Chelativorans sp. AA-79: one gene and its partner. The protein of the gene in region 1 interacts with the protein of each later gene in a pairwise test. Links are inferred from orthologs where the notes say so. Each region holds a gene or a part of one and is shown on either strand. Other genes may lie near its edges.

Region 1 (8,179 bases):
ACTGGGCGTTCCGGTACTGACCGATATCCATACGGAAGAACAGTGCGGCATCGTCGCGGATGTCGTGGATGTGCTGCAGATCCCGGCCTTCCTCTGCCGGCAGACGGACCTGCTGGTCGCCGCGGCCAAGACCGGCAAGGCCGTGAACGTGAAGAAGGGTCAGTTCCTCGCCCCCTGGGACATGAAGAACGTCGTGGCCAAGATCACGGATTCCGGCAATCTGAACGTGCTCACCACCGAGCGGGGTGTCTCCTTCGGCTACAACACGCTGGTCTCCGACATGCGCGCGCTTCCGCTGATGGCCGAGATCGGCGCGCCGGTGATCTTCGATGCCACCCATTCGGTGCAGCAGCCGGGCGGGCAGGGGAGTTCGTCGGGCGGCGAGCGGCGCTTCGTGGAAACGCTGGCGCGGGCGGCGGTCGCCGTCGGCGTGGCCGGCGTCTTCATCGAGACACACCAGGATCCCGACAAGGCGCCCTCCGACGGGCCGAACATGGTGCCTCTGGACAAGCTCCCGGCCCTTCTGGGACGGCTGATGGCCTTTGACCGGATAGCGAAGGCCGGTTGAGCGCTTCGCGCGTCACACGCATTGTCTTTTTTGCCGCGTAGGATAAGAGGGGCGCGACCTTTCCACGCTCCAACCCAAGCCGGAGGACAGTATCCATGACTGCCATTGTCGACATCGTCGGACGTGAAATCCTCGACAGCCGCGGCAATCCCACCGTCGAGGTCGATGTGGTCCTGGAGGACGGCTCGTTCGGCCGCGCCGCGGTTCCCTCCGGGGCTTCAACCGGAGCACACGAAGCCGTCGAACTGCGCGACGGCGGCACGCGTTATCTCGGCAAGGGCGTGATGCGCGCCGTCGAGGCCGTGAACGGCGAGATCTTCGAGGCGGTCGGGGGCCTGGAGGCGGAGGACCAGATCCATGTCGACCGCGCGATGATCGAGCTCGACGGCACGCCCAACAAGAGCCGGCTCGGTGCCAACGCGATCCTCGGCGTTTCCCTTGCGGTCGCGAAGGCGGCTGCCGCCGCTTCCGGCCTGCCGCTCTACCGCTATGTGGGGGGTGCGGCAGCGCACACCCTGCCGGTGCCGATGATGAACATCATCAATGGCGGTGCACATGCGGACAATCCGATCGACTTCCAGGAATTCATGGTCATGCCCGTCGGCGCGGAGACGCTGCGCGATGCGGTGCGCTGGGGCTCGGAAATCTTCCACACCCTGAAATCGGGGCTGAAGGCCGCCGGCCACAACACCAATGTGGGCGACGAAGGTGGTTTCGCGCCCAATCTGAAGGACGCCAAGGCCGCGCTCGACTTCATCACGGCCTCCGTCGAGAAGGCGGGCTTCAAGCCGGGCGAGGAGGTGGCGATCGCGCTCGATTGTGCTGCGACCGAGTTCTTCAAGGACGGCAAATATGTCTATGAAGGCGAGGGGCAGACGCGCGACGCGAAGGCGCAGGCCGAATATCTGGCGAAGCTCGCCGGCGACTATCCCATCATCTCCATCGAAGACGGCATGGCCGAGGACGATTTCGAGGGCTGGAAGGTGCTGACAGACCTCATCGGTGGCAAGGTGCAGCTTGTGGGCGACGATCTCTTCGTCACCAATGCCGCGCGCCTCAAGGACGGGATCAATATGGGCATTGCCAATTCGATCCTCGTCAAGGTCAATCAGATCGGCAGCCTCACCGAGACCTTGGAGGCGGTGGAAACCGCACACAAGGCCGCCTACACCGCCGTGATGTCGCACCGCTCCGGCGAGACGGAGGATTCCACCATCGCAGACCTCGCCGTCGCCACCAATTGCGGGCAGATCAAGACGGGTTCGCTCGCCCGATCCGACCGGTTGGCGAAGTACAACCAGCTCATCCGCATCGAGGAGCAGCTCGGGCGCGCCGCCCGCTATGCCGGCCGCTCCATCCTGCGCGGATGAGCCGTATCGGGAGGGACGGATAACCGTCCATTAAGCAAGCTGTGGTCACATGCGGCGAAAGGGAATTCGTCGCATGTGGACCCGCCATCATAAACGCCGCAACACGGGCCGGTTGATCGTTCCAGCGATCACCGCAGTCGTGCTCTCCTATTTCGGTTTCCATGCCTATCAAGGCACCTACGGGCTCAACGCCAAGGACAGGCTCGAGGCGCGTGTCGCGACGCTCGAAGCTGAACTGGACGGGCTGCGCGAAACGCGCGGGAAGCTCGAGGAGCGGCTCAGCCTTCTCGCCGGCGGGACCATCGAGAAGGACATGCTCGACGAGCAGGCTCGCAGGTCACTGAACTTCGCGAAGGAAAACGAAATCGTGATTTTCCGCAGACCGACAGCGTATTAACCGAAATCCAGTTAATCCAAAAATAGATAGCCGGAGTAATAAGTTAGCCGGCATAGCTGCCATGCATAAATCGCGTGGCGCCGTCGCTTGCGACGTGATAGCTTCCAGTCGCGAGGGAGGAACCGTGCTGTAGACGGACTCCTGCCGTGGACTACATGGAGGTCCTGCGGCAATATGCCGGGCCGATCGGGCCTGCCTGACGCCGAGACGATCTAGGGAGCGAAATAGATGGCGAGAGCCGCCACGAGAACCTCATCCAAATCGACTTCTGCAAAATCACCCGCCAAATCCAGGAGTGCTGCCGCCAAGGCGCCGGCGACGACGGTGACCGAAACGCCTCACTTGAGCGCGCCCGCCCCTGAGGAGTTCGACAAGGAGCGTGAGCTCCTCGCCTTGCGCGAGATGCTACTTATCCGACGATTCGAGGAGAAGGCCGGCCAGCTCTACGGAATGGGTTTCATCGGCGGCTTCTGCCATCTCTATATAGGCCAGGAAGCCGTCGTCATCGGTATGCAGATGACGATGAAGGAGGGCGATCAGGTCATCACCGGCTACCGTGATCATGGCCATATGCTGGCGACCGGCATGGATCCGCGCGGCGTGATGGCGGAGCTGACGGGGCGCCGCGGAGGCTACTCCAAAGGCAAGGGCGGTTCCATGCACATGTTCTCCAAGGAGAAGCATTTCTACGGCGGCCACGGCATCGTCGGCGCGCAGGTGCCGCTCGGCACGGGGCTCGCGCTTGCCAATCGTTATCGCGGCAATGACAGCGTCTCCGTTACCTATTTCGGCGATGGCGCGGCCAACCAGGGCCAGGTCTACGAAAGCTTCAACATGGCATCGCTGTGGAAGCTGCCGGTCGTCTACATCATCGAGAACAACCGCTATGCCATGGGCACGGCCGTCTCGCGCTCCTCGGCCGAGACCAATTTCGCCCATCGCGGCCTCTCCTTTAAAATCCCCGGCATCCAGGTCGACGGCATGGACGTGCGCGCAGTGAAGGCGGCCGGCGACATGGCGGTGGAGTGGTGCCGTTCCGGCAAGGGGCCGATCATTCTGGAGATGCAGACCTACCGCTATCGCGGGCACTCGATGTCGGATCCGGCGAAATACCGGTCCAAGGATGAAGTGCAGAAGATGCGCTCCGAGCATGACCCGATCGAGCAGGTGCGCAAGCGACTCCTGGACAAGAAGTGGGCGAGCGAGGACGAACTGAAGGGCGTGGACAAGGAGGTGCGCGACATCGTTGCCGGTGCGGCGGATTTCGCGCAGTCCGATCCCGAGCCGGATCCGTCCGAGCTCTATACCGACATCGTGCTTTAAGGGGGGAGTGCACCTATGCCCACGCAAATTCTCATGCCTGCTCTCTCTCCGACCATGGAGGAGGGCAACCTCGCCAAATGGCTGAAGAAGGAAGGTGACAAGGTCGCGCCCGGCGATGTGATCGCCGAGATCGAGACAGACAAGGCCACCATGGAAGTGGAAGCCATCGACGAGGGGACGATCGGCAAGATCCTGGTCGACGAGGGCGCGCAGGGCGTGCGCGTGAACACGCCCATCGCCGTGCTGCTCGCCGACGGCGAGAGCGCCGACGAGATCGGGCAGGCCGAAGCCGCTCCGCCCGCCCAGGCGCAGCCGCCCGCCGAGGAGCCGGCGTCGCAGAAGACCGAGCCCACGCCGCAGCCGGCCGCGGCACCCAAAGCCGCCACCCAGCCCATGCCGCCCGACCCCGACATACCCGAGGGCACGGAGATGGTGCAGGCGACTGTGCGCGAGGCGTTGCGTGACGCTATGGCCGAGGAGATGCGCCGCGACGGGGACGTCTTCGTCATGGGCGAGGAGGTCGCCGAATATCAGGGCGCCTACAAGGTCACCCAGGGCCTGCTGCAGGAGTTCGGCGACAAACGCGTCATCGACACGCCGATCACCGAGCACGGTTTCGCCGGCGTGGGTATCGGCGCCGCCTTCGCGGGCTTGAAGCCCATCGTCGAGTTCATGACCTTCAATTTCGCGATGCAGGCGATGGACCAACTCGTCAACTCGGCCGCCAAGACCCTCTACATGGCTGGCGGGCAGATGGGCGCTTCCATCGTCTTCCGCGGCCCGAATGGTGCTGCCGCGCGCGTGGCCGCCCAGCACAGCCAGGACTATGCGGCCTGGTACAGCCACATACCCGGTCTCAAGGTCGTGATGCCCTACACGGCGGCCGACGCGAAGGGCTTGCTGAAGGCCGCGATCCGCGATCCCAATCCGATCATCTTCCTCGAGAACGAAATCCTCTACGGTCAGAGTTTCGAGGTGCCGAAGCTCGACGATTTCGTGCTGCCGATCGGCAAGGCGCGCATTCACAAGAGCGGCAAGGATGCCACCATCGTCTCCTTCGGGATCGGCATGACCTACGCGGTCAAGGCCGAGGAGGAACTGCGCGGGATGGGCATCGACGTCGAGATCATCGATTTGAGGACCATCCGGCCGATGGATCTCGATACGGTGATCGAATCGGTGAAGAAGACCAACCGGCTGGTCACCGTGGAGGAGGGATTCCCGCAGTCCTCCGTCGGCGACTTCATCGCCAGCCAGGTGATGCAACGCGCGTTCGACCATCTCGACGCGCCTGTCATCACGATCGCGGGCAAGGATGTGCCGATGCCCTATGCCGCCAATCTGGAGAAGCTGGCGCTGCCCAGCGTCGCAGAGGTCGTCGAGGCGGTGAAAGCCGTCACCTACCGGGCCTGAGGAGGAGAGCAGATGCCGATTCAGATCACCATGCCGGCCCTCTCGCCCACCATGGAGGAGGGCAATCTCGCCAAGTGGCTCGTCAAGGAGGGGGACAGCGTTTCGGCCGGCGACGTGATCGCCGAGATCGAGACCGACAAGGCCACCATGGAGGTGGAGGCCGTCGACGAGGGTACCGTCGCCAAGATCGTCGTACCGGAGGGTACGGAGGGCGTGAAGGTGAACGCGCTGATCGCCGTTCTGGCTGAAGAAGGCGAGGATGTGGCGGAGGCGGCCAAGGCTGCCGGCAACGGCGCTGAAGCCGCGCCGAAGTCGGAGGCGAAGAAGACGGAAGCGCCTGCTGCTCCACAGGAAGCGCCGGCAAGGCAGCCGGTAGGGAATGGCGAAGCGGCGACCGGACCTGCCCCCACGGCCGCTGAACCGGTGAAAGCGCCTGCGGCCGGCACGAAGGATGGCCGCGTCTTCGCCTCGCCGCTCGCCCGCCGCATCGCCAAGGATGCTGGCCTCGATCTTGCCGCGGTCTCCGGCTCCGGCCCGCACGGCCGGGTGGTGAAGGCGGATGTCGAGACCGCCATCGAAAAGGGCGCTCCGTCCGCCAGGGCGCCCGAGGCACCGGCGCCGGCTCCGAAGCCCATGTCGGACGAGGCGGTGCTCAAGCTCTTCGAGGAAGGCTCCTACGAACTCGTCCCGCACGATGGCATGCGCAAGACGATCGCGCGCAGGCTGGTGGAGGCGAAGAGCACGATCCCGCATTTCTATCTCACGCTGGACTGCGAGATCGATGCGCTGTTGGCGCTCCGCAAGCAACTCAACGACGCCGCCCCGGTGGTGAAGACCGAGGACGGCGAGAAGCCCGGCTACAAGCTTTCCGTCAACGACATGATCATCAAGGCGATGGCGCTGGCGCTCAAGGCGGTGCCGGAGGCGAACGTCTCGTGGACCGAGAGCGCGATGGTCAAGCACAAGCATGCCGATGTCGGCGTGGCAGTGTCGATCCCTGGCGGGCTGATAACACCCATTGTCCGCCGGGCGGACGAGAAGACGCTGTCCGTCATCTCCAACGAGATGAAGGACCTCGCCGGGCGCGCCCGCAACCGCAAGCTGAAGCCGGAGGAATACCAGGGCGGCACGACGGCCGTTTCCAATCTCGGCATGTTCGGCATCAAGGACTTTGCCGCCGTGATCAACCCTCCGCATGCGACGATCCTGGCGGTCGGCACCGGCGAGGAGCGGGCTGTCGTGAAGAACGGCGAGATCAAGGCCGCCACCATCATGTCCGTGACGCTTTCGACCGACCACCGTGCGGTGGACGGGGCATTGGGGGCGGAACTGCTCGTGGCGTTCCAGAAGCTGATCGAGAACCCGTTCGGAATGCTGGTCTAGGTGCCGGCTTGTCCCTCCCCCTTGCGGGGAGGGTGGACAGCCGCCGAAAGGCGGTTTGGGGGAGTTGGAAAGGTCGCGTCCATGAAGAACATCCTTTGTTACGGCGACTCGCTGACCTTCGGCCACAATGCCGAAGACCCCGGCAGGCATCCCTATGAGGATCGTTGGCCGTCGGTGTTGCAGGCGCGCCTTGGGGATGAGGCCCGGGTGATTGCCGAGGGGCTCGGCGGCCGCACGACGGCTTTTGACGATTGGGTCGCAGGCGCGGACCGGAACGGCGCGCGCATCCTGCCCACTCTCCTTGCGACCCACGCCCCGCTCGATCTCGTCATCATCATGCTGGGGACCAACGACATGAAGCCGTTCGTTTGCGGGCGCGCCATCGGCGCCAAGCAAGGAATGGAGCGGCTCATCCAGATTATCCGTGGGCACCCTTATTCCTTCGACTACAAGGTGCCGGCGATCCTCCTTGTTGCGCCGCCGCCGCTGTGCGCGACCGAGAACAGCGATTTCGCCGCCATGTTCGAAGGCGGCGTCGCCGAATCGCGGAAGCTCGCGCCGCTCTATGCCGCGCTGGCGCAGCAGGTCGGATGCGGCTTTTTCGATGCCGGTACGGTGGCGAAGACGACATCCATCGACGGCGTCCACCTGGATGCGGAAAACACGCGCGCCATCGGCACTGGCCTGGAGCCGGTGGTCCGGCAGGCGCTCGGATTGTGATCGAAGGAGTTTTGCGTGGCTGATACCTACGACGTCATCATCATCGGCTCCGGTCCGGGCGGCTATGTCACGGCCGTGCGGTCGGCCCAACTGGGCTTCAAGACCGCGATCGTCGAGCGCGAGCACTTGGGCGGCATCTGCCTCAACTGGGGCTGCATTCCCACCAAGGCGTTGCTGCGGTCGGCGGAGATCCTGCACTATGCCCAGCACGCTGGAGATTACGGCCTGAAGCTCGACGGCTCGATCAAGCCCGATCCCGCCGCGGTGGTCGAGCGTTCCCGCAAGGTCTCGGGTCGGCTCAACAATGGCGTCAGCTTCCTCATGAAGAAGAACAAGGTCGACATCATCTGGGGAGAAGCGAAAATTTCCAAGGCTTCGAAGGGCAACGAGCCAGGCGAGATCGTCGTATCGAAGTCCAGCAAGAAACCCATGGAGCCTCAACCGCCGGCGCCGAAGAGCACGCTGGCCGAAGGCACGTATAAGGCCAGGCACATCATCCTCGCCACGGGTGCGCGGCCTCGGGTCCTGCCGGGAATCGAGCCGGACGGCAAGCTGATCTGGACCTATTTCGAGGCGATGGTGCCGAAGGACATTCCCAAATCGCTCATCGTGATGGGTTCGGGAGCCATCGGCATCGAATTCGCCAGCTTTTACCGCACCATAGGCGCAGATGTGACGGTTGTGGAACTCCTCCCCCAGATTCTGCCCGTGGAGGACGCCGAGATTTCCAAACTCGCCCGCCGCCAGCTCGAGAAGCAGGGGATCAAGTTCCACGTCGAAGCCAAGGTTACAAAGGTGGAGAAGGGCACGAATCAGGTGTCGGCACATGTGGAGATGAAGGACGGGAGGGTGGAGAAGATCACCGCCGATCGCCTGATCTCCGCTGTCGGCGTGCAGGGCAATGTCGAGAATCTCGGACTTGAGGAACTCGGCGTGAAGGTCGAGCGCGGGACTGTCGCCGTCGACGGCTACGGCGGGACGAACGTGCCGGGTATCTATGCGATC
Region 2 (4,617 bases), 2.8 Mb from region 1 along the record:
GGGTGTCCTTCCCTCAGGGCGTTACGCCACCATCCTCTATCGCGGCCCCTATGGCGACTCCGGTGATGGCCTCTACCAGGCCAATGCAGCCCTGATCGGCTGGGGCAAGGAGAACGGAATCCGGTGGGACAGCGAACAGACGCCCGCCGGCGAGCGCTTCGCCTGCCGGATGGAAGTCTATTTGACCGATCCGGCTACAGAGCCAGACTCCTCCAAGTGGGAAACCGAGATCACGATCAAGCTGGCTGACTGAGCCAGCAGGAACGGGGAAATCTGTGCCGCGCGCTCAGTGATTGTCGCGCGGCGTGCCCTTTTCCCGGGCAATGTGCCGATAGGCGGTCGCCGGCTTCAGCACCATGCCGTCTGAAAGCTGCTCCACCATTGAGCGCTGGATCTCCTGCCAAGGCGTCTGATGTTCCGGATAGCGGTAGCCGCCCGCCTCCTCGAGGGCTGCGCGGCGTCTTTCCAACTCCTCCTTGCTCACGAACATGTCGGCGCTGCCGGTCTTCAAATCGATGCGGATGCGGTCGCCGGTTCTGAGCAGGGCCAAGCCGCCGCCCACCGCCGCTTCCGGCGAGGCATTCAGGATGGAAGGTGAAGCCGACGTGCCGGACTGCCGGCCATCGCCGATGCAGGGTAGCGAATGCACGCCCTTCTTGATGAGATAATCCGGCGGGCGCATGTTCACCACCTCGGCGGCGCCCGGATAGCCGACCGGCCCCGTGCCGCGCATCACCAGCAGGCAATACTCGTCTATTTCCAGGGCAGGATCATCGATGCGGTGGTGGTAATCCTCTGGCCCGTCGAAGACGATCGCCCTGCCTTCGAAAGCCTCAGGATCGTTCGGGTTCGAGAGATAGCGGGTCCGGAACTCCTCCGAGATCACGCTGGTCTTCATGATCGCGCTATCGAAAAGATTGCCCTTCAGGTTGATGAAACCAGCACTCTGCTTGAGCGGGCTGGAGACGGGGCGGATCACATTTGCGTCGATCGTTACCGCAGTCCCGCAGTTCTCGTGCAGCGTGCGGCCGTTCACCGTCCCGATGTCGGGGTTGGGCAGAAGGTCTGCCTTCATCAGTTCCGCCACGACCGCCGGCACGCCGCCGGCGCGATGGAAATCCTCTCCCAGGAATTCGCCTGCGGGCTGCAGGTTCACGAGCAGCGGAACGTGATGTCCGATCTTCTGCCAGTCGTCATTGTCGAGCGGAACGCCCAAATGCCTGGCGACGGCGTTCAGATGAATCGGCGCATTGGTGGAGCCGCCGATGGCGGAATTAACCACGATGGCGTTCTCGAAAGCCTCGCGTGTCATGATGTCCGATGGCTTCAGGTCCTCATGAACCATCTCTACGATACGGCGGCCCGTATCATAGGCCATCTGGCCGCGCTCGCGGTAGGGAGCCGGGATTGCGGCCGAGCCCGGAAGCTGCATACCGAGCGCTTCCGTCAGCGAGTTCATGGTGGAGGCGGTCCCCATTGTGTTGCAGAACCCCACGGACGGCGCGGAGGCAGCGGCAAGGTCCATGAACTGCTCGTAGTTGATCTCGCCGGCGGCGAGCCTTTCGCGCGCCTCCCAGACGATGGTGCCGGAGCCGACGCGCCGGCCGCCATACCACCCGTTGAGCATCGGCCCGACGGAAAGCGCGATAGCCGGAATGTCGACGGTCGCGGCTGCCATCAGCAGGGCCGGCGTGGTCTTGTCGCAGCCGATGGTCAGCACCACGCCGTCGAGGGGATAGCCGTAAAGCACCTCGACCAGCGAGAGATAGCTCAGGTTCCGGTCGAGCGAGGCCGTCGGGCGCTTGCCGGTCTCCTGGATGGGATGGCAAGGGAATTCGAACGGAATGCCGCCCGCGGCCTCGATGCCGGCGCGCACGCGCTTGGCAAGTTCCAGATGGTGCCGGTTGCAGGGGGAAAGGTCGGAGCCGGTCTGCGCGATACCGATCAGCGGCTTGCCCGACTGCAATTCGTGCCGTGTCAGGCCATAATTCAGATAGCGTTCCAGATAGAGCGCCGTCATGCCAGGATTGCCGGGATTGTCGAACCAGTCCTGTGAACGAAGCCGCCTTTTTCCGCTGCCTTGGGTCATTGATCTCTTGAGCCTTTTGGTTGCCGTCAACGGATATTGCATCACGCCCGAAGCGGCAAGAGTACCCGGATGGACAAGCGGTCTCCGCTGGGCTAGCCAAGAACAGAAATTCACTGGAGGGACGAGCCATGGCGATGGTCATCGAAGGAGAGGAGCGTATCGCGGCACCGGTCGAAACGGTGTGGCGCGCGCTGAATGACCCGGAAGTGCTGAAAGACTGTATCCCCGGCTGCCAATCGCTTGAGAAGAAGTCCGATACCGAGTTTGCGGCGGTCGTCTCGCTCAAGATCGGCCCGATCAAGGCGCGCTTCAATGGCGGGGTGGAACTTACCAATCTCAACCCGCCCCGCTCCTACACCATCTCCGGCGAAGGCAAGGGCGGGGTGGCCGGGTTCGCCAAGGGTGGCGCGGATGTCTCGCTCAAGGAGGACGGGCCGGACGCGACCATCCTCTCCTATCAAGCCAAGGCAGATGTGGGCGGCAAGATGGCCCAGCTCGGCGGGCGCCTGATCGAATCCACCTCCAAGAAGCTCGCCTCGCAATTCTTCGCGGACTTCAACGCGCGTGTAAGCGGCGACGCGGAAGAGGCCGAGAGCGCCTGACACGAGATCAGGAATGGGCGGTGCAATCCGCCGAAGAAGGAACTGCCATGAGCGCCAGCCGGCCGATCACCATCGCACCATCCATCCTCGCCTCCGACTTCTCGCGTCTGGGCGACGAGGTGGCGTCAGTCGCCGCGGCAGGCGCGGACTGGATCCATCTCGATGTCATGGACGGGCATTTCGTGCCCAATATCACCTTCGGCCCGCCGGTGGTGAAGGCGATCCGCGACCGCACGGACAAAATCTTCGACTGTCACCTGATGATCTCGCCGGCCGATCCGTACCTAGCCGCCTTTGCGGAGGCGGGCTGCGACATCCTCACTGTGCATGCTGAAGCCGGCCCCCACCTTCACCGTTCGCTGCAGACGATCAGGAGGCTCGGCAAGAAAGCGGGCGTGTCGCTCAACCCGGCGACGCCGGAAAGCGCTTTGGAATATGTGCTCGATGACGTGGATCTCGTTCTGATCATGACAGTCAATCCCGGCTTCGGCGGCCAAGCCTTCGTTCCGGCCATCCTGGAGAAGATTCGCCGCGTACGGGTGATGGTCGGCGCCCGCCCGATCGATATCGAGGTGGATGGTGGCATTTCCACCGAAAATGCGGGCGCCGTGGTCGCCGCGGGCGCCAATGTTCTGGTCGCAGGCTCCTCGATCTTCAAGGGACAAGGCGAAGCCGCCTATCGCCGGAACATCGAGGCGCTGAGGAAGGCGGCGGTATAGCCATCAGCCCCGCTTCGGGCCGTAGCGCACCGTTTCGAACCGGGCGGCGAGCCCGTCATAGAGAAGGAGGCGCCCTACCAGCGGCTCACCGATGCCGGTGACGAGCTTGATGGCTTCCATGGCTTGCAGCGTGCCCATGACGCCCGTCAGCGCTCCGACGATTCCGGCTTCGGCGCAGGTGGGCACAAGCCCCGGCGGGGGGGCTTCCGGGAAGAGGTCGCGATAGGAAGGGAACGGCTTGCCATCCGCCCCTGCCTCATAGGGCTTGAGCACGGTGAGGGAACCGTCGAAGCGCCCCACCGCCGCCGTCACCAGCGGCACCCGCGCCTCGGCACACGCGTCGGCAAGCACATAGCGTGTCTCGAAATTGTCCGAGCCGTCCACCACCACGTCGTAGCGGGCGATGAGCGGCCCGGCGTTTTCGGAGTGGAGGCGGAGCAAATGCGTTTCCACCGTCACATGCGGGTTCAACTGCGCGATCGCCGCCCCGGCACTCTCGGCCTTCAGTGCGCCGACAGCCTCGGTCGGATGGATGACCTGGCGCTGCAGGTTCGATAGCGAGACGCGGTCATCATCCACGATGCCGAGCGCGCCCACGCCCGCTGCCGCCAGATATTGCAGCACCGGCGCGCCGAGCCCGCCTGCACCGAGCACCAGGACCCGCGCGCGCTTCAGCTTCTGCTGACCCGCCCCGCCGATCTCCGGCAGCACGATGTGGCGCGCATAGCGCTCCAGCTCTTCATCGGAAAGAATGGCATCACTCATGGGCGAACCATAGCGCCTGCGCTCGGGGATGTCAGGCCGGCTCAATCGTGCCGCCGGATACGGTGAGAAACTGTGCCCGGCCATCGAGGCTGGAGAAAAGCGTTGGCTCCGTGCCGGTCATGAAGGCCTGGCAGTTGAGGTCTTCGAGAATATCGAAGAGAGCGGTCCGCCGGTCGGCATCGAAATGAGCGGAAATCTCGTCGAGCAGGAGGACCGGCGTCATGCCCGACAGTTCCGCCGTCAGCCGCGCGTGGGCGAGCACCAGTCCCACGAGCAGCGCCTTCTGCTCGCCCGTCGAACAGCTTTCGGCCGGCATGTCCTTGGGCGCGTGGCGTACCAGAAGCTCGCTCCGGTGCGGTCCTTCGAGCGCGCGTCCCGCCGCGCGGTCGCGCGCTCGTTCATCACGCAGGCGGGCGCGGAATTCCTCCTCCACGTCGACAGC

What was found. Proteins that work in one complex are often made in the same cells at the same time.
Region 2: the proteins of eno (region 1) and rpe interact in binary tests that used the Escherichia coli proteins (3 or more experiments, as listed by UniProt). The link is inferred for Chelativorans sp. AA-79 from one-to-one orthologs.

What each region holds. Positions count from the first base shown.
Region 1 is NZ_CP120361.1:2,777,648-2,785,826, forward strand. The notes cover bases 1-2,800. They hold eno (phosphopyruvate hydratase), read left to right. Parts: upstream 1-663; coding sequence 664-1,938; downstream 1,939-2,800. Other genes in these bases: kdsA (3-deoxy-8-phosphooctulonate synthase), read left to right, coding at 1-568; PVE73_RS13505 (septum formation initiator family protein), read left to right, coding at 2,012-2,335; pdhA (pyruvate dehydrogenase (acetyl-transferring) E1 component subunit alpha), read left to right, coding at 2,564-2,800. Also shown: more of pdhA, read left to right, coding at 2,801-3,658; PVE73_RS13515 (pyruvate dehydrogenase complex E1 component subunit beta), read left to right, coding at 3,674-5,071; PVE73_RS13520 (pyruvate dehydrogenase complex dihydrolipoamide acetyltransferase), read left to right, coding at 5,084-6,454; PVE73_RS13525 (SGNH/GDSL hydrolase family protein), read left to right, coding at 6,536-7,174; lpdA (dihydrolipoyl dehydrogenase), read left to right, coding at 7,190-8,179. UniProt on the Escherichia coli protein: Catalyzes the reversible conversion of 2-phosphoglycerate (2-PG) into phosphoenolpyruvate (PEP). It is essential for the degradation of carbohydrates via glycolysis.
Region 2 is NZ_CP120361.1:3,508-8,124, reverse strand. What follows is about bases 1,742-4,574. They hold rpe (ribulose-phosphate 3-epimerase), read left to right. Parts: upstream 1,742-2,738; coding sequence 2,739-3,410; downstream 3,411-4,574. Other genes in these bases: recF (DNA replication/repair protein RecF), read right to left, coding at 4,207-4,574; PVE73_RS00020 (molybdopterin-synthase adenylyltransferase MoeB), read right to left, coding at 3,414-4,175; PVE73_RS00030 (carbon monoxide dehydrogenase subunit G), read left to right, coding at 2,218-2,691; PVE73_RS00035 (IlvD/Edd family dehydratase), read right to left, coding at 1,742-2,089. Outside these bases: PVE73_RS00040 (GyrI-like domain-containing protein), read left to right, coding at 1-253; more of PVE73_RS00035, read right to left, coding at 287-1,741; more of recF, read right to left, coding at 4,575-4,617. UniProt on the Escherichia coli protein: Catalyzes the reversible epimerization of D-ribulose 5-phosphate to D-xylulose 5-phosphate.